DNA from 4 places in the Pseudomonas sp. LBUM1649 genome. Region 2 is predicted to be linked to each of the others. Evidence: predicted binding sites of a transcription regulator. Region 2 holds the regulator's gene; each other region holds the start of a gene.

Region 1 (4,771 bases), 1.1 Mb from region 2:
GTGAGCGCAGATGGCTGGCTACCCGCTGGTTGGCGTGGAAGCACTCGACAGTCCTAGCGGTTAGCCGCACTTCGAGTTGGTGCTTCACCAGCTGGTATGGCACCGAGTAGTAATGACCATCGACCTCGACGTGGTAGTCGATGTGCACCCGCACCTTTTTCCATTCGGCGTAGACATACGGATGTTCTGGTAGCGGTTGCAGTGCGGGTTGGTCGATGGTCTCGAAGGCTGAGCGCCGTGAGCCGGGCAGCTTCTTGAAGGGCTTCTGATTGAGGCGATCGAGCAGCAGCGCGATGGCTGTGTTGAGTTCGCCCAAGGAGAAGAACTGGCGGTTGCGCAGCACCGCCAGGATCCAGCGCTCGACTACCTGTACGCCGACTTCAACCTTGGCTTTGTCCTTGGGTTTACGCGAGCGCGCGGGCAGCACAGCTACGCCGTAATGCTCGGCGAGATCGCGGTAACTGGGGTTGATATCCGGCTCATAGCGATGCGCCTTGGTGACGCCGCTGCGCAGATTGTCCGGTACCAGGATCTGCGATGTACCGCCGAGAAAGGCGAAGCAGCGCACGTGCGAGCCCAGCCAGTCGGGCAGTTTCTGCGACCAGGTGGCCTCGGCGAAGGTGTAGCTGGACGCGCCGAGGACGGCGACGAAGATCTGCGTTTGGCGGATCTCGCCGGTTCGCCGATCAATGACTGGCACGGTCTGGCCGGCGTAGTCGACAAACAGCTTTTCGCCGGCGCGATGTTCCTGGCGCATGACCACATCGATCTTCGCGGCCCAGAGGCGGTAGTGCTCGCAGAACCAGCTGTACTGGAAGCCTTGCGGGTGGGTGAGCCGATACTCTTGCCAAAGCAGGGCCAGGGTGACGCCGGGGCGACGTAACTCGGCATGGACATGAGCCCAGTCCGGCATCGGGCGTTGGTCGCTGGGAACATCGGGCGGAGGCGGAAAAAGGCGCCGTTGCAACTCAACGTCGCTCAAAGCACACGGCCAAATCAGCCCGCTGGCAGCAAAGCGATTGAGGTACTCACCGATGGTCGCGCGACCCACTTGCAAGCTGACAGCGATCTGGCGAGCAGACAGGCCGACCTCGAATTTGAGACGTAGCACTTCCTTAATTTTACGCATGGATAACCGCTCCACGACGACCTCTCTGCTTCGATAAAAGAGGTCGATGGTAGTGAATTAATCCTGCGTTGCTGCCTGCCTTATGAGTGGCCGGATGGCCGTGGAATGGGTGGCCGGATCATCGTGGAATCAGTGGCCGGATGTTCATGGAATAGATGGCCGGATGCCCGTGGAATCCGCAAGTTTTCGGAGTTGGCGGTCATTGAGGTAGATGCGTAGTAATCGGCCCAGGTCGCGGGCGCTGAACCAAGGTTGGTTTTCTATAAGTAGGGCGTGGAGGTGGAGTTTGTGGCGAGTGAAAACGTGGGGGACTAGATAGTTTTCGTCCATGGTACAGCTCCCGGATTCGAATGGAGGAAACTGCCTCTGATCGTCGCCAAACGAAAAAGGGTGGCAGCTATGCGCGGGTTGGCGAACCGGTGCATCCGGAAAAAACCGGCAGACCCGAAGGTCTCCCACGCAGAGCCGCCATAATTCGAGATGGAGAGAGCTCCTCCGGTTCGAATGTGGTCGCGGTGCGTCGGATGCCATCCAGGTCGCCAAACCCAGTGCTGAACATTCAGCAGAGGGTGAGCTTAGGAACCGGAGCATCGCGGCGCAATCGGACGGCGGATGAGAACTTTGTAGGACGTTGCCGGGATTGTTGCAGGCCTTAAGATCAAAAGATCGCAGCCTGCGGCAGCTCCTACAGGTGAAGCTGAAGGTCGTGCCGACCTTCAATCGCGGGCAAGTCCGCTCCCACAGGGACCGTGGTGTTATTCGGTTGGTGGGTTCAGCTTCGCTTCCATCTCCGCCACTTTCGCTTCAAGGCTTTCGAGGCGGGCGCGAGTGCGCGCCAACACAACCATCTGGCTATCGAACTCTTCCCGGCTAACCAGATCCAGCTTGCTGAACCCGCTCTGCAACAGCGCCTTGAACTGGCTTTCGATTTCGCTTTTCGGCAGTGGAGTGTCGCCGCTGAAGAGGCGGGAGGCGGTGCCTGTCAGGGCGTCGAGGAAGTCTTTGGGCGCGAGCATGGGGGAATGTCCTGGTAGCAATGGCAAGCAGTGTATCACGCAGTGTCTATAGTCAATTCCGCAGGCAAGGGATGCACGCTTTTCGCGCATGCGGACGGACGGCATTGCACCGTTGTTGTGCGTAACGCGTTGGGTGTTGTTGTGAAGTGGTCGCGATCTGTTGGCAAAGGCTTGAAATCAATGTGTTTTGTAGAGATGGCAAGCTTTCTGCTTAGATGCTGATAACCCATGCACTGATGCAGTCGCTGTGACGAATGCAGTGCGCCAGGCGAAACGCGGGGAGTGTTTCGCAAGGAGCGGTTAGCTGGCGTCGGACGGGCACGTAAGGCCGACGATGCGTTACAAAGCCAGGCACTGCGCTTAGACTTGAGACGGGTTTGTTTTCCTGGGGCAAGTCCACCAAATTCGGGAGAGAGTTTTCATGAAGCTAGTCACTGCCATCATCAAGCCGTTCAAGTTGGACGATGTGCGCGAGTCGTTGTCCGAGATCGGCGTGCAGGGCATTACCGTTACTGAAGTCAAAGGCTTTGGTCGGCAGAAGGGTCACACCGAGCTGTATCGCGGCGCGGAGTACGTGGTCGATTTCCTGCCAAAGGTGAAGATTGATGTCGCCATTGACGACAAGGATCTCGACCGGGTTATCGAGGCGATAACCAAGGCGGCCAACACCGGCAAGATTGGTGACGGCAAGATCTTCGTGGTCAATCTTGAACAGGCGATTCGCATCCGTACCGGCGAAACCGATACCGACGCAATCTAAGCCGCCACAAACCCAACGCCCCAGGAGAAAACAAAATGACTCTGCGTAAAATCGCAGGGCTAGGAGCCCTGTTGTCCTTCGTAATGCCTTGCCTGGCCATGGCGGCAGACGAAGTGGCGGCCCCAGTCCTCAACTCCGGCGACACCGCCTGGATGTTGACCTCGACAGCCCTCGTGCTGTTCATGACCATTCCCGGCCTCGCGCTGTTCTACGGCGGCATGGTCCGCTCCAAAAACATTCTTTCCGTGATGATGCAGTGCTTCGCCATTACCGGTCTGATCAGCGTCCTGTGGGTCATTTATGGCTACAGCATCGCGTTCGACACCACCGGCATGGAGCAGGGCGTCGTCAACTTCAACTCGTTCTTCGGTGGCATGGGCAAGGCCTTCCTCGCCGGTGTCACGCCATCCAGCCTGACCGGCCCGGCAGCGTTGTTCCCTGAGGCGGTGTTCATCACCTTCCAGATGACGTTCGCCATCATTACCCCGGCGCTGATCGTCGGTGCCTTCGCCGAGCGGATGAAATTCTCCGCGATGCTGATCTTCATGGGTATCTGGTTCACCCTGGTGTATGCACCAATCGCACACATGGTCTGGTCCGGCAACGGCGGCCTGATGTGGGACTGGGGTGTACTGGACTTCGCCGGCGGCACCGTGGTGCACATCAACGCCGGTGTGGCCGGTCTGATTGCCTGCCTGGTACTGGGCAAACGCAAAGGCTTCCCGACCACCCCGATGGCGCCGCACAACCTGGGTTACACCCTGATGGGCGCCGCGATGCTGTGGGTCGGGTGGTTCGGCTTCAACGCCGGTTCCGCTGCGGCGGCCAACGGCACTGCCGGCATGGCGATGCTGGTAACCCAGATCGCTACCGCCGCTGCTGCTCTGGGCTGGATGTTTGCCGAGTGGGTCACCCACGGCAAGCCAAGCGCACTGGGTATTGCTTCGGGTGTCGTGGCCGGTCTGGTTGCGATCACTCCTGCCGCTGGCACCGTGGGCCCGATGGGCGCCCTGGTGATCGGTCTGGCAGCGGGCGTGGTGTGCTTCTTCTGCGCCACTACCCTGAAACGCAAGCTCGGCTACGATGACTCCCTGGACGCCTTCGGTGTGCACGGTATCGGCGGTATTCTCGGCGCGATCCTTACCGGTGTGTTCGCTGCACCGGCCCTGGGTGGTTTCGGCACTGTCACCGATATCGGTGCACAGGTCTGGATTCAGCTCAAGGGCGTGGGTTTCACGGTGATCTACACCGCGATCGTCACCTACATCATCCTCAAGGTCCTGGACGCCGTCATGGGCCTGCGTATCACCGAGGAAGAAGAAGCGGTCGGTATCGATCTGGCGCTTCACAACGAACGCGGCTACAACTTGTAAGCACGCGCATGAAAAAACTTGCCCGGCTTGCCGGGCATTTTTTTTGTCCGAAATTTGACATGGAAGGTCGAGCTGAAAGGTTTTTTCCTACAGGTTTTACGATGTTTGCGTCGGGTGTATTTGTACGGTCGAAGGCTTACAGGAATGATGGATGATCAGGGCCTTTGTTTTTTCCCAGAGCGCGCTAGAATGCGCCCCGAACGTACGGAGAACTGTATGTGGCAACAGACTCTGATTACCCTGCGGGCAAGGCCCCGGGGCTTTCATCTGGTAACGGACGAGTTACTCGCCGGTTTGCCTGAACTCAAGGCGTGTCGGGTCGGTCTGTTGCATTTGTGGATACAGCATACCTCGGCGTCGTTGACCATCAACGAAAACGCCGATCCGGCGGTACGTCGCGACTTCGAACGATTTTTCAATCGTCTGATCCCACAAGGAACAGACGGCTTTGAGCACAACGACGAAGGCCTGGACGACCTCCCGGCGCACTTCA
Region 2 (4,771 bases):
GCGGCCAGCATCATCATCGCCATGATGCTTTTGCCGTCGACGGTGGATTCTGGCGTGCGTCCTACCCTGATCGTGCAATCCTTGAATTGACCGGCGATCCCAACGAATTTTGCCGAAGCGCGGGCATGTAGGCCCAGCTTGTTGATGATTTCGATTTCCAGAGCAGGCATCGCGGTGTGAATCCTTTAGCTGAGGTCGCGGTGGCGAACCTGGACATTCTTCAGGGATTGCTGCAGGACCTGGCCAAGACGTTCAGTCAGGTAAACGGAGCGGTGATGGCCGCCGGTACAGCCAATGGCAATGGTGACATAGGCACGGTTGCTGGCGGCAAAGCGTGGCAGCCATTTGAGCAAGTAAGTAGAAATGTCCTGGAACATTTCCTCGACATCAGGTTGTGCCGCCAGGTAATCGGCCACCGGTTGGTCGAGCCCGGACTGCTCGCGCAGTTCCGGCTTCCAGTAAGGATTGGGCAGGCAGCGCACATCGAATACCAGGTCGGCGTCGACCGGCATGCCACGCTTGAACCCGAACGACTCCACGAGGAATGCCGTACCGGGTTCCGGCTGGTTCAGCAGGCGCAGCTTGATGGTATCGCGCAGTTGATACAAATTCAGGCTGGTGGTGTTGAGCTTGAGATCGGCAAGGTCGGCAATCGGGCCGAGCAGGGTGGTCTCGTCGTTGATCGCTTCGGCCAGTGAGCGGTTGGCATTGCTCAGCGGGTGACGCCGACGGGTTTCCGAGAAGCGTTTGAGCAGGGTTTCTTCGTCGGCATCCAGGTACAGGACATCGCACTGGATGTGGCGACTGCGCACGTCTGCCAGCAACTCGGGGAACCGCGACAGGTGACTTGGCAGGTTGCGAGCATCGATGGATACGGCAACCAGCGGTTGTGCCAGCTCGGTATGTATCAGCGCTCGCTCGGCCAGTTCGGGCAGCAACCCGGCAGGCAGGTTATCAATGCAGTAGTAGCCGTTGTCCTCGAGGACGTCGAGGGCGGTACTTTTGCCTGAGCCGGAACGACCGCTGACGATGATCAAGCGCATGATTAATGACCGTTTTGCTCGTCCAGGACAACCTGATACAAGGCTTCATTGCTCGGGGCGCTGCGCAGTTTTTCGCGCACTTCCTTGCGGTCGAGCATGCTGGCGATCTGGCGTAACAGCTCCAGGTGCGCATCGGTAGCGGCTTCCGGGACCAGTAGCACGAACAACAGGTCAACCGGTGCGCCATCGATGGCGTCGAAATCGATGGGGGCGTCCAGATGCATCAAGGCACTGATGGGCGCATCACAGCCCTTGAGACGGCAGTGGGGGATGGCAATGCCGTTACCAAAACCGGTTGAGCCGAGTTTTTCACGGGCGACCAGGCTCTCGAAGACATCCTGCATGGCCAGATCCGGCACTTCGCGATGGATGAGGTTGGCAATTTGCTCGAGGGCTTTCTTTTTACTGCCGCCCGGCACGTTCACCAGGGAACGGCCGGGGGTCAGGATGCTTTCAAGTCGGATCATGGGTTGGGAGTGTTAACGACCCGTAGCGCCCTGGAGGAGGCTCTGGGTCTTTTCCTTATGCTTTTTGAGTTGTTTATCCAGCTTGTCGGTCAGTGCGTCAATTGCCGCGTACATATCGGTATGTTCCGCGTTGGCGACCACTTCATTGCCGGGAATATGCAGCGTGGCTTCGATTTTCTGCTTCAGCTTTTCGACCGTCATCGTGACCTGCACGTTGGTGATCTTGTCGAAATGTCGCTCCAATCGTTCGAGTTTTTCGCCGATGTAGGAGCGAAGAGGTTCGGTCACTTCCAGTTGGTGTCCACTGATGTTGACTTGCATACAGCTTCTCCTTCGTTGCCAGTGCATAAAGCGGCAGATCCAGATGATCTGCCACTGGAACGCTGTGGCGTGGCCCTACATCAACCGCTTGCGTTCGCTCGAAGGCGCGATCCCCAGGGATTCGCGGTACTTGGCGACGGTGCGGCGAGCCACCTGAATGCCTTGTGCCTCCAGTAAACCAGCGATCTTGCTGTCACTCAACGGCTTTTTCTGATTTTCCGCAGCCACCAGTTTTTTGATGATCGCGCGAATCGCCGTGGACGAGCATTCTCCGCCCTCGGAGGTGCTGACGTGGCTGGAGAAAAAGTATTTCAGTTCATAGATGCCCCGAGGGGTATGCATGAATTTCTGCGTGGTCACCCGCGAAATCGTCGACTCGTGCATGCCGACCGCTTCGGCGATGTCATGCAGGACCAATGGTTTCATGGCTTCGTCGCCGTACTCCAGGAAGCCGCGCTGATGCTCGACGATCTGCGTGGCCACTTTCATCAGGGTTTCGTTACGGCTTTGCAGGCTCTTGATGAACCAGCGGGCTTCCTGCAGCTGATTGCGCATGAAGGTATTGTCGGCGCTGGTGTCGGCACGGCGAACGAAGCCTGCATACTGGGCGTTGACCCGCAGGCGAGGCACCGACTCCTGGTTGAGCTCCACCAGCCAGCGTTCGTTGTCCTTGCGCACGATCACGTCGGGAACCACGTATTCGGCTTCGGTCGATTCGATTTGCGAGCCTGGGCGCGGGTTGAGGCTCTGGACCAGTTCGATCACCTGGCGCAGTTCATCTTCCTTGAGCTTCATGCGGCGCATCAGTTGACTGTAGTCGCGGCTGCCGAGCAAGTCGATGTAGTCAGTGACCAGGCGCTTGGCTTCGGCCAGCCAAGGCGTCTTGGCGGGTAGCTGGCGCAATTGCAGCAGCAGGCATTCGCCCAGGTTGCGTGCACCGATGCCGGCGGGTTCGAATTGCTGGATGCGGTGCAGGACGGCTTCGATTTCGTCCAGTTCGATGTCCAGTTCCGGATCGAAGGCTTCGAGGATTTCCTCCAGGGTCTCGTCCAGATAACCCTGGTTGTTGATGCAATCGATCAGGGTCACGGCAATCAAGCGATCGGTGTCGGACATCGGTGCCAGGTTCAATTGCCACAGCAGGTGGCTTTGCAGGCTCTCGCCGGCCGATGTGCGGGTGGTGAAATCCCACTCGTCGTCATCGTTGCTCGGCAGGCTGCTGGCGCTGGTCTGGTAGACGTCTTCCCAGGCGGTGTCGACAGGCAGTTCGTTGGGAATGCGCTCGTTCCAGTCGCCTTCCTCGATGTTATCGACCGTCGGGGCGCTTTCCTGGTAAGAGGGTTCCTGGATCTCGGTGTTGGGTTTGTGTTCGGCGCTGTCGGCCAGAGGGTCGGAATTGTCGAAGTCGTCGCCTTCTTCCTGGCGCTCGAGCATCGGATTTGACTCCAGGGCCTCCTGGATTTCCTGTTGCAGGTCCAGGGTCGACAATTGGAGCAGGCGGATGGCCTGTTGCAGCTGCGGTGTCATCGTCAGCTGCTGGCCCATTCTCAAGACTAGCGATGGTTTCATGGCAGGGGCTTAACACCTTATTCGCCGGCGCACATGCGCCATCCACTACAGGGCGCCGGAGCGCCAAACATAAGCAAATTATATGCCCGAAACCGCGGCGTTTGCCTAGAGCGCTGTAACAATAAAAAAAGGTTGATTTTTTATTGCGGCATGCGCTCGGGCGACCCGCCGGACACCTCGACGCTTACAGACGGAATTCATGCCCCAGATACACTTCCTTCACCAGGTCGTTGGCCAGGATGGTTTCAGCGTCGCCTTCGGCGATCAGTTGGCCATCGTTGACAATGTAGGCGGTTTCACAGATATCCAGGGTTTCACGGACGTTGTGGTCGGTGATCAGCACGCCGATGCCCTTGGCCTTGAGGTGGTGGATGATCTGCTTGATGTCGCCCACCGAAATCGGGTCCACGCCGGCGAAAGGTTCGTCGAGCAGGATGAATTTCGGGTTGGTGGCCAGTGCCCGGGCGATTTCCACGCGGCGGCGTTCGCCGCCGGACAGGCTCATGCCGAGGTTGTCGCGGATGTGGCTGATGTGGAACTCCTGCAGCAGGCTTTCCAGTTCCTTGCGGCGACCGGCCTTGTCGAGTTCCTTGCGGGTCTCGAGGATGGCCATGATGTTGTCGGCCACCGACAGTTTGCGGAAGATCGACGCTTCTTGCGGCAGATAACCGATGCCCGCCTTGGCGCGACCGTGCATCGGCTGGTGGCTGACGTCGAGGTCATCGATCAGCACGCGGCCCTGATCGGCCTGTACCAGGCCGACGATCATGTAGAAGCAGGTGGTCTTGCCGGCGCCGTTGGGGCCAAGCAGGCCGACGATCTGGCCGCTGTCGATGGACAGGCTGACGTCACGCACGACCTGGCGGCTCTTGTAGCTCTTGGCCAGGTGCTGGGCTTTCAGAGTTGCCATTACGGGGCCTTTTTCTCGTCGGTTTTCTTTTTCGGCTGGATCACCATGTCGATGCGCGGACGCGACTCGGTCACCTTGCTGCCCGTGGCGCGACCGGCGCTGGCCAGCTTTTTCTCGGTGTCGTAGACGATTTTTTCACCCTGGGTGACGTTGTTGTCCTTGTCAATGACTTTGGCCTTATCGATCAGAACCACGCGGTTTTGCGGAGCGAGGTACTGGATGGTCACGCCCCAGCCCTGAACCGGCTTGGTGTCGCCAGCCGTCTGCAGTTGCTCGAAGTAGGCCAGGTTGCCCACCGAAGTCACCACGTCGATGTCGCCGTTCGGGGCGCGGGTCATGGTCACCTTGTTACCGGTGACCTTCATCGAACCCTGGGTGATGATGACGTCGCCGGTGTAAGTGGCGATGCCTTGCTTGTCGTCCAGTTGGGCATCGTCGGCCTGAATGCGGATTGGCTGCTG
Region 3 (4,771 bases), 540 kb from region 2:
TGCAAATTGAAGGTGACGGTAGGGCTTTGCTGCACGATGGTTTCGCCACTGACGACTTGTACTGCGAGGCTGTGCAAGCCGCGGTCGATGTTCACCAGTTGCAGGATCGGCACGTTGCCGGGTTGGCCATAAGGCTGGCCATCCAGCAACAGCTGCAGTAGATGCGGGCCTTGCAGGCGCGGTTCGATCAGCACGGTGACGGTGAAGGTGCCGTTGTTGGCGCGCAGGGCCTCGGTGGTAGGCAGGCCTGTGAGCTCCAGTACGTCGTAGGCGATGGGGGGCTGATCTTGCGCATGGGTGGGTGCGGGAGGTGCTTGCGTGGGTTGGGGCTCAACCCTATTGAGCGGTTGCAGTTCGACCGGCTGGGCGGTGACGCCGTCAGGTGGTTGATTGCTGTAGGCCGTGTTGCCCTGGGCGTCGGTGTACTTATAGATCTGCGCTGTGGTGGGCAGGGCGATCAGCAGCAGGATGAAGAGATAACCACGACCCATGAAATCGACCGGAAACGAAAGCGATGGGTTGCAGCATAGGTCAGGGGAGGTGGTTGTCCCAAGTCGTTAACATTTGGGTACGGAAATCCCACAAAAAAGGCCTCCCGAAGGAGGCCTCTTTTTTGTCACGCCGCTTGCGCAGGCGCTACCGGATCAGCAGCTGTAGTACAGCTCGTATTCCAGTGGGTGTACGAAGGTACGTACCTTGATTTCTTCTTCGCTTTTCAGGGCGATGTAAGCGTCGATGAAGTCGTCGCTGAAAACGCCGCCTTTGGTCAGGAACGCACGACCTTTGTCCAGCTCTTCCAGGGCTTCTTTCAGGCTGCCGCAAACTTGTGGGATCTCTTTCGCCTCTTCAGGCGGCAGGTCGTACAGGTTTTTGTCAGCGGCATCACCAGGGTGGATCTTGTTCTGGATGCCGTCCAGGCCAGCCATCAGCAGTGCCGCGAAGCACAGGTACGGGTTGGCAGCCGGATCCGGGAAGCGCGCTTCGATACGGCGGGCTTTCGGGCTCGACACGTATGGAATACGGATCGAAGCGGAGCGGTTACGGGCCGAGTAGGCCAGCATTACTGGTGCTTCGAAGCCTGGAACCAGACGCTTGTAGGAGTTGGTCGCCGGGTTGGTGAAGCCGTTCAGGGCCTTACCGTGCTTGATGATGCCGCCGATGAAGTACAGGGCGGTATCGGACAGGCCGGCATAGCCTTCACCTGCGAAGGTGTTCTTGCCATCTTTCCAGATGGACATGTGTACGTGCATACCCGAGCCGTTGTCACCGTACAGTGGCTTAGGCATGAAGGTAGCGGTACGACCGTAGGCGTCGGCAACGTTGTGCACGACATACTTCAGGGTTTGGGTTTCGTCGGCTTTCTTCACCAGGGTGTTGAACTTGACGCCGATTTCGTTCTGGCCGGCAGTTGCCACTTCGTGGTGGTGAACTTCGACGGTCAGGCCCATTTCTTCCAGTGCGTTGCACATGGAGGTACGGATTTCGTGGTCGTGGTCAAACGGTGGAACAGGGAAGTAGCCGCCTTTGACGCCTGGACGGTGGCCCTTGTTGCCGCCTTCGATGTCCTGGTCGGACATCCACGAACCTTGTTCGGAGTAGATCTTGAACATGGATCCGGAAATGTCGGACTTGAACTTCACTTGGTCGAAGATGAAGAACTCTGGCTCTGGACCGGCGAACACGGTGTCACCGATACCGGTGGATTTCAGGTGTTCTTCGGCGCGCTTGGCGATCGCACGTGGGTCGCGGTCGTAGCCTTGCATGCTCGAAGGTTCGATGATGTCGCAGACCAGGATCAGGGTCGGCTCTTCGGTGAACGGATCCAGAACAGCGGTGGAATCGTCCGGCAGCAGGATCATGTCGGAGGCTTCGATGCCTTTCCAGCCAGCGATGGAGGAGCCGTCGAACATTTTGCCAACTTCAAAGAAGTCATCTTCCAGCGCATCGCGAGCCGGCATGGTCACGTGGTGCTGAGTGCCCTTGGTGTCTGTGAAGCGCAGATCAATCCACTTGACGTCATGATCTTTGATGAGTTGAACCGACTTCGACATAGTGTCCTCCGGGTGGATTAGGGCTGGTAGTGGATGCCCTTAAATGTTTGTGATGCCGGCGCGAATACTCTGCCAAGGCAACCTGCCTCACAAGGGAGCAAATTGCATGCCAGTGCCCCACCATGGGTTTTTTGCCCCAATTTCACGCTTATAGAAGCGCAAAGTGCTTTAAAGCAGAAAATTTCGCCCCTTAATGTGGCGCCGAAATCGAAAGTTGACCTGTTTTGGTGCATGCAAAACCTTCTGCACATTAACTGGTCAAACCTTGAGCAATTTCCGCTATAATCCGCGCCCCCCTTTTTCGGCAGGCCTCGCGCGCGCTGTTTCCATGAAATTAATCGTAAAAGTCTTTCCCGAGATCACCATCAAGAGCCGCCCGGTACGGATGCGTTTCATCCGCCAGTTGGCCAAGAACATCCGTGCCGTGCTCCGTGACCTGGACCCGGCTGTGGTGGTGAACGGCGTGTGGGACAACCTCGAGCTGGAGACCCGCGTCAGCGAGCCCAAGGCCCTGAAGGAGATGGGCGAGCGCCTGAGCTGCATGCCGGGCATCGCGCATTTCCTGCAGATCGACGAATACCCGCTGGGTGACTTCGATGACATCGTCGAGAAGTGCAAGCAGCACTACGGTGATGCACTGACCGGGAAGATCTTTTCGGTACGTTGCAAGCGCGCCGGCAAGCACCCATTCAGCTCGATCGATATCGAGAAATATGTCGGCAGCCAGTTGCGCCGCCAGTGCGGTGCCGCCGGGATTGACCTGAAAAAGCCTGAAATCGAAGTCCGCATCGAAGTTCGCGACAAACGGTTGTTCGTGATCCACAGCCAGCACAATGGTATCGGCGGTTATCCGCTGGGTGCGCTGGAGCAGACGCTGGTGCTGATGTCCGGTGGCTTCGATTCCACCGTCGCGGCCTACCAGATCATGCGCCGCGGCCTGATGGCGCATTTCTGCTTCTTCAACCTGGGTGGACGTGCCCACGAATTGGGCGTCATGGAAGTCGCGCATTTCATCTGGAAGAAGTACGGCAGCTCGCAACGCGTGTTATTTGTCAGTGTGCCGTTCGAAGAAGTGCTGGGGGAAATTCTCGGCAAAGTCGATAACAGTCATATGGGCGTAGTATTGAAGCGTATGATGTTGCGCGCATCGTCGCAAATTGCCGATCGACTGCACATCGACGCGTTGGTCACCGGAGAAGCGATCTCCCAGGTGTCGAGCCAGACCCTGCCGAACCTGTCCGTGATCGACTGCGTGACCGACAAGCTGGTCTTGCGTCCGCTGATCGCCAGCCACAAGCAGGACATCATCGACCTGGCCAACGAAATCGGCACCGCCGACTTCGCCAAGCACATGCCGGAGTACTGCGGGGTCATCTCGGTGAATCCCAAGACCGCTGCCAAGCGCCATCGCGTGGAGCACGAAGAGAAAGAATTCGACATGGCAGTCCTTGAGCGTGCGCTCGAGAACGCCAAACTGGTACCGATCGATCGCGTGATCGACGAATTGGGCCAGGATCTGCAAATTGAAGAAGTCAGCGAAGCGCTGGCCGGTCAGATCGTTATCGACATCCGTCATCCGGATGCCGCCGAGGATGACCCGCTTGAGCTTTCTGGCATCGAGGTACAAACGATGCCGTTTTATGCTCTGAACGCTCGTTTCAAGGAACTGGACCCTACTCGCCAGTACCTGCTTTATTGCGACAAAGGCGTGATGAGTCGCCTGCATGCCCACCATTTGCTCAGTGAGGGGCATGCCAATGTGCGCGTTTATCGACCGAGCTAAGTGCCCGGGGCTGTTTGCCTGTGGCTTGCGTCACCGGCCCCCCGACGCCGCCGTCAAGCTGTAACGGCAAGGCCTGACTCTACTGTAAATCGCTGCCAAGACTTGTCAGCGCACCGAATCCTCTGATCGAGATACACAAGTGATCGAAAATCTACGCAACATCGCCATCATTGCTCACGTTGACCATGGTAAAACCACCCTGGTAGACAAACTCCTGCGTCAATCCGGCACCCTGGAGCGCAACGAGCTCAACGACGAGCGCGTGATGGACTCCAACGACCAGGAGAAAGAGCGCGGTATTACCATCCTGGCGAAAAACACCGCCATCAACTGGAACGGCTTCCACATCAACATCGTGGACACCCCGGGCCACGCCGACTTCGGCGGCGAAGTTGAACGTGTAATGTCGATGGTTGACTCCGTTCTGCTGCTGGTTGATGCCCAAGACGGCCCTATGCCGCAAACCCGTTTCGTGACCAAAAAGGCTTTCGAAGCCGGCCTGCGTCCGATCGTGTGCATCAACAAGGTTGACCGTCCAGGCGCGCGTCCGGACTGGGTTCTGGACCAGATCTTCGACCTGTTCGACAACCTGGGTGCTACCGAAGAACAGCTGGACTTCCAAGTCGTCTACGCTTCGGCCCTGAACGGTATTGCCGGTCTGGAACACACCGACATGGCGGAAGACATGACCCCGCTGTACCAGGCGATTGTTGACCACGTTCCAGCTCCACAAGTTGACCGTGAAGGTCCGTTCCAGATGCAAATCTCCGCACTGGACTACAACAGCTTCCTGGGTGTTATCGGCGTTGGCCGTATCGCTCGTGGTAGCGTCAAGCCGAATACCCCGGTTGTCGCTATCGGCGCCGACGGCAAGAAGCGTAACGGTCGTATCCTGAAGCTGATGGGTCACCACGGTCTGCACCGTGTAGACGTTGAA
Region 4 (4,771 bases), 2.3 Mb from region 2:
AGCCGACAACACCCCGAGCCATTGGCGGCAGGGGGTGGTCAGGCGTCGGAATAATGTCGGTTCTGTGTTCATAACAGATAAAAAGCAAGCGCCGTGCCGTTTAGTGATGAAGGCGCGTCGCAACAACACTTAGCGTTGGCGTAGGAGTCAGGCATGGCTGGTGTAATGGATTCGGTAAACCAGCGCACGCAACTGGTGGGGCAGAATCGCCTTGAGCTGCTGTTGTTCCGTCTCGACGGCCAGCAGCTGTATGGGATCAACGTGTTCAAGGTGCGGGAGGTGCTGCAGTGCCCCAAACTGACGTTGATGCCCAAGTCCAGTCCTGTTGTGTGTGGCGTGGCGAATATCCGGGGGGCGACCATTCCGATCCTTGATCTGGCGATGGCGACCGGTTCCGGTGGCTTGAAGGACAAGAACAACCCCTTCGTGATCATCACGGAGTACAACACCAAGACCCAGGGATTCCTGGTGCGCTCGGTGGAACGCATCGTCAACATGAACTGGGAGGAGATTCATCCGCCACCCAAGGGCACGGGACGTGATCACTACCTGACGGCTGTGACCCGGGTCGACAACCAGTTAGTGGAAATCATCGACGTCGAGAAGGTATTGGCGGAAGTGGCTCCGACCCCGGAAGCGATTTCCGCCGGCGTGGTGGATGTCGAGACCCAGCACAAGGCGCTCTCCTTGCGCGTGCTGACGGTCGATGACTCGTCGGTGGCGCGCAAACAGGTCACCCGTTGCCTGCAAACGGTCGGTGTTGAAGTGGTGGCGTTGAACGACGGTCGGCAAGCGCTGGATTACCTGCGCAAACTGGTCGACGAGGGCAAGAAGCCGGAGGAGGAGTTCCTGATGATGATTTCCGACATCGAGATGCCGGAAATGGACGGGTACACCCTCACGGCCGAGATCCGCAACGACCCTCGCATGCAAAAGCTTCATATCATCCTGCATACTTCGTTGTCGGGTGTGTTCAATCAGGCGATGGTCAGGAAGGTCGGTGCCGATGACTTCCTGGCCAAATTCCGTCCTGATGACCTGGCATCCCGGGTAGTCGACCGGATCAAAGCAGCAGACATCAGCTAGGGGCGTTCGGCCCCCGGCAGTCAACACGATTTTAGAGGCGGCAGCATTGTCTACGGGTAATTTGGATTTCGAACAGTTCCGGGTGTTCCTGGAAAAAGCCTGTGGCATTTTGCTCGGTGAAAACAAGCAGTATCTGGTCTCCAGCCGTCTCAACAAACTGATGGAGCAGCAGGGTATCAAGTCCCTGGGTGAGCTGGTCCAGCGCATTCAGACCCAGCCGCGCAGCGGGTTGCGCGAGATGGTCGTGGATGCGATGACGACCAACGAAACCCTGTGGTTTCGTGATACCTATCCGTTTGAAGTCTTGAAGAACAAGGTGCTGCCCGAAGCGATCAAGGCCAGTCCCGGCCAGCGTCTGCGGATCTGGTCGGCGGCGTGCTCGTCGGGTCAGGAACCGTATTCGCTGTCGATGTCCATCGACGAGTTCGAGCGGTTCAATGCCGGGCAGTTGAGAATGGGCGTGCAGATTGTGGCCACCGACCTGTCCGGCACCATGCTGAACAACTGCAAGAGTGGCGAGTACGACAGCCTGGCCATCGGTCGCGGCCTGTCTCCCGAGCGGCTGCAGCGGTATTTCGACCCTAAGGGGCCGGGGCGCTGGGCGATCAAGGCGCCTATCAAGAGCCGGGTCGAGTTTCGCTCGTTCAACCTGCTGGACAGCTACGCCAGCCTTGGCAAGTTCGACATCGTGTTCTGTCGCAACGTGTTGATCTACTTCTCCGCCGAAGTGAAGAAGGACATCCTGTTGCGCATTCACAGCACGTTGAAGCCGGGAGGTTATCTGTTTCTCGGTGCTTCCGAAGCGCTGAACGGATTGCCGGATCATTACCAGATGGTCCAGTGCAGCCCGGGGATTATTTACCAGGCGAAGTGATTCGTTAACGCTTTAAAAAACGGGAGTCCTCAGGGGCTCCCGTTTTTTTATGCCTGATAACTATTCGCCGTCGCCGCTACCTGTAGGAGCATGGCTTGCCCGCGATGGCGGTGTGTCAGAAAACATCATTATTGACTGACACACCGCCATCGCGGGCAAGCCATGCTCCTACAGTTGATCGGTGTTGAGGTTGAGATGCGGCAGAAAAGCGGCATCCAGCGGAAACCGGTTGCCGCTTTTCTGTCGTTGCCGCATGGGCCGGTGCCCGCAAAGCCCCGGTTTATGGGGTTTTGTGAATTGGCATGACGCTTGCTATGTCCATCCTACGAAAAATCAGGTCAGCCGAAGGTTTCCCGACATGAGCATCAGCTTCGATAAAGCGCTCGGTATTCACGAAAAGGCGCTGGGCTTCCGCGCTCAGCGTGCCGAAGTCCTGGCCAATAACATTGCCAACGCCGACACCCCGAACTACAAGGCTCGGGACCTGGAGTTCTCGAAAGTGCTCGAGGCGCAGAACGATAAAGCCAGCAACGGCACCTTCGCCCTGAACAAGACCAACAGTCGTCATATCGAAGCCCAAGGCTTGGGCAATGGCGATGAGTCGCTGATGTATCGCACGCCGATGCAACCGTCGATCGACCAGAACACCGTGGACGCCCAGCTGGAACAGTCGAACTACGCGGAAAACTCCGTCAACTTCCAGGCCAGCTTCACCCTGCTCAACAGCAAATTCAAAGGGCTGGTGTCAGCCCTGCGCGGAGAGTAAGTCATGTCTCTATCCAGTGTTTTCAACATTGCCGGTAGCGGCATGAGTGCCCAGACCACGCGCTTGAACACCGTGGCCTCGAACATCGCCAACGCCGAGACTGTCTCGTCGAGCATCGACCAGACCTACCGTGCGCGTCACCCGGTGTTCGCCACCATGTTCCAGGGCGGCCAAGGCGGTGGCAGCGACTCGCTGTTCCAGAACCAGGACGCGGCCGGTCAAGGCGTACAGGTACTGGGCGTGGTCGAAGACCAAAGCAACCTTGAAGCACGCTACGAGCCGAACCATCCGGCCGCCGATGCCAAGGGCTATGTCTTCTACCCGAACGTCAACGTGGTGGAAGAAATGGCTGACATGATTTCCGCGAGCCGTTCGTTCCAGACCAACGCCGAAATGATGAATACCGCCAAGACCATGATGCAGAAGGTCCTGACCCTCGGTCAGTGATAAGGGGCGACTCAGATGAGTGTTACCGATACCACCAGTGGTTTGAGCCTCAACGACATCCTGGCCAACTCTTCGATCAAGACCAATACCAACTCCGATAGCCTGGCATCGGCGGCGGGTAGTGCCACGGGCAAAAAGGCCCTGGGCAAGGATGCGTTCCTGCAATTGCTGGTGACCCAGCTGAAAAACCAGAACCCGCTGGAGCCTCAGGGCAACAGCGAGTTCGTGGCGCAGCTGGCGCAGTTCAGCAGCCTGGAAGGCATCACCACGCTCAACGAGACCGTGTCCGGCATCGCCGGCAACTACAACTCGTCCCAGGCGTTGCAGGCTTCGGCACTGGTCGGGCGTTCAGTCATCGCGCCGGGCGACAAGGTCGTGGTCGACACCACGAAGGGCATGACCGGTTCGGTTGTGATACCGCAGTCGGTGGCTGAAGTGGCGGTGAAAATCACCGACAAGGATGGCAAGACCGTCCGCACCATCAGCCTGGACGATCAGCAAGCCGGCACCAGCAGCTTCACCTGGGATGGCAAGGACGATGCTGGCAAGGTCGTCGAATCGGGTACTTATACCTTTGCGGCGAACACCACCATCGATGACAAGGGCGTGGCACTGGTCACCAACCTGCCGGCAACGGTCAACAGCGTGACCATCAGTCAGACCGGTGGTGAGTTGATGCTGAACCTGGCCGGGCTCGGCAGTGTCGCCCTGTCCAAAGTGCAAACCATTGGTATATAGAGCCGACTAACGCGGCACAAAAGGAGTGGAATATGTCTTTTAACATCGGCCTTAGCGGTCTCTATGCCGCCAACAAACAATTGGACGTCACCGGTAACAACATCGCCAACGTTGCGACCACCGGCTTCAAATCGTCCCGCGCAGAATTCGAAGATGTGTACTCGGCGTCCAAACTGGGTACGGGCAGCAAGGTCGTCGGCAGCGGTGTGCGTCTGGCCAACGTTTCCCAACAATTTACCCAGGGCGATATCAGCGCCACCGGTAATGTGCTGGACATGGGCATCAATGGCTCAGGCTTCTTCGTATTGAACAACAGCGGCTCGCTGTCCTACACCCGTGCCGGTACGTTCAAGGTCGACAAGGAAGGCTTCGTGACCAACAGCGATGGTACCTCGCGCCTGCAAGGCTACGGTGTGGATGCCAATGGCAAGATTGTCAACGGCGTATTGACTGACCTGCGTATCGACACGTCCAACCTGGCGCCGAAATCCACCACCGCGGTGTCGTCGACGATCAACCTGAACGCTACGGCTCCCGTGATCGATCAGACTGTGGCGGCCAACAAGTTCGACCCGAGCAAGTCGGAAACCTTCACCAAGCAGTTCAGTACTCCGGTTTTCGACACTCAGGGCAACCAGCACACCATGGATCAGTACATGGTCAAGACTGGGCCGAACACCTGGGATACCTATACCCTGATCGATGATCGCAATCCGGACGGCAGCGACCCGACGGACGCTGCGACGCCGCCAATCGCTTCGACCATGACCTTCGACACATCGGGCAAGTTGGTGTCGGTCAGCACGCCGGTTCCACCCACCGTGCCTCCGACCATTCCAACGCCTGCCCCGGTGATCAGT

Evidence for each region. The regulator sigma-54, encoded in region 2, starts transcription at its own class of promoters, with help from an activator protein. The targets are predictions, from matches to a motif close to ANTGGCATNNANNTTGCTNT.
Region 1: the regulator sigma-54 is predicted to act here: its motif matches at 2,340-2,359, upstream of glnK (P-II family nitrogen regulator).
Region 3: the regulator sigma-54 is predicted to act here: its motif matches at 2,146-2,165, upstream of glnA (type I glutamate--ammonia ligase).
Region 4: the regulator sigma-54 is predicted to act here: its motif matches at 2,257-2,276, upstream of flgB (flagellar basal body rod protein FlgB).

What each region holds. Positions count from the first base shown of each region.
Region 1 covers NZ_CP166807.1:6,445,852-6,450,622, reverse strand. The annotation lists gene istA (IS21 family transposase) at 1-1,129, opposite strand, end outside; partial or broken gene ACA058_RS30000 (BRO-N domain-containing protein) at 1,310-1,459, opposite strand; gene ACA058_RS29995 (accessory factor UbiK family protein) at 1,885-2,145, opposite strand; gene glnK (P-II family nitrogen regulator) at 2,567-2,905, shown strand; gene ACA058_RS29985 (ammonium transporter) at 2,941-4,278, shown strand; gene ACA058_RS29980 (secondary thiamine-phosphate synthase enzyme YjbQ) at 4,495-4,771, shown strand, end outside.
Region 2 covers NZ_CP166807.1:889,446-894,216, forward strand. The annotation lists gene ACA058_RS03915 (HPr family phosphocarrier protein) at 1-170, opposite strand, end outside; gene rapZ (RNase adapter RapZ) at 186-1,043, opposite strand; gene ptsN (PTS IIA-like nitrogen regulatory protein PtsN) at 1,046-1,510, opposite strand; gene hpf (ribosome hibernation-promoting factor, HPF/YfiA family) at 1,523-1,831, opposite strand; gene ACA058_RS03935 (RNA polymerase factor sigma-54) at 1,907-3,400, opposite strand; gene lptB (LPS export ABC transporter ATP-binding protein) at 3,585-4,310, opposite strand; gene lptA (lipopolysaccharide transport periplasmic protein LptA) at 4,310-4,771, opposite strand, start outside.
Region 3 covers NZ_CP166807.1:351,196-355,966, forward strand. The annotation lists gene ACA058_RS01570 (DUF4124 domain-containing protein) at 1-491, opposite strand, end outside; gene glnA (type I glutamate--ammonia ligase) at 645-2,051, opposite strand; gene thiI (tRNA uracil 4-sulfurtransferase ThiI) at 2,380-3,834, shown strand; gene typA (translational GTPase TypA) at 3,974-4,771, shown strand, end outside.
Region 4 covers NZ_CP166807.1:5,287,574-5,292,344, reverse strand. The annotation lists gene flgA (flagellar basal body P-ring formation chaperone FlgA) at 1-72, opposite strand, end outside; gene ACA058_RS24460 (chemotaxis protein CheV) at 154-1,086, shown strand; gene cheR (protein-glutamate O-methyltransferase CheR) at 1,133-1,960, shown strand; gene flgB (flagellar basal body rod protein FlgB) at 2,319-2,726, shown strand; gene flgC (flagellar basal body rod protein FlgC) at 2,730-3,173, shown strand; gene flgD (flagellar hook assembly protein FlgD) at 3,189-3,911, shown strand; gene flgE (flagellar hook protein FlgE) at 3,944-4,771, shown strand, end outside.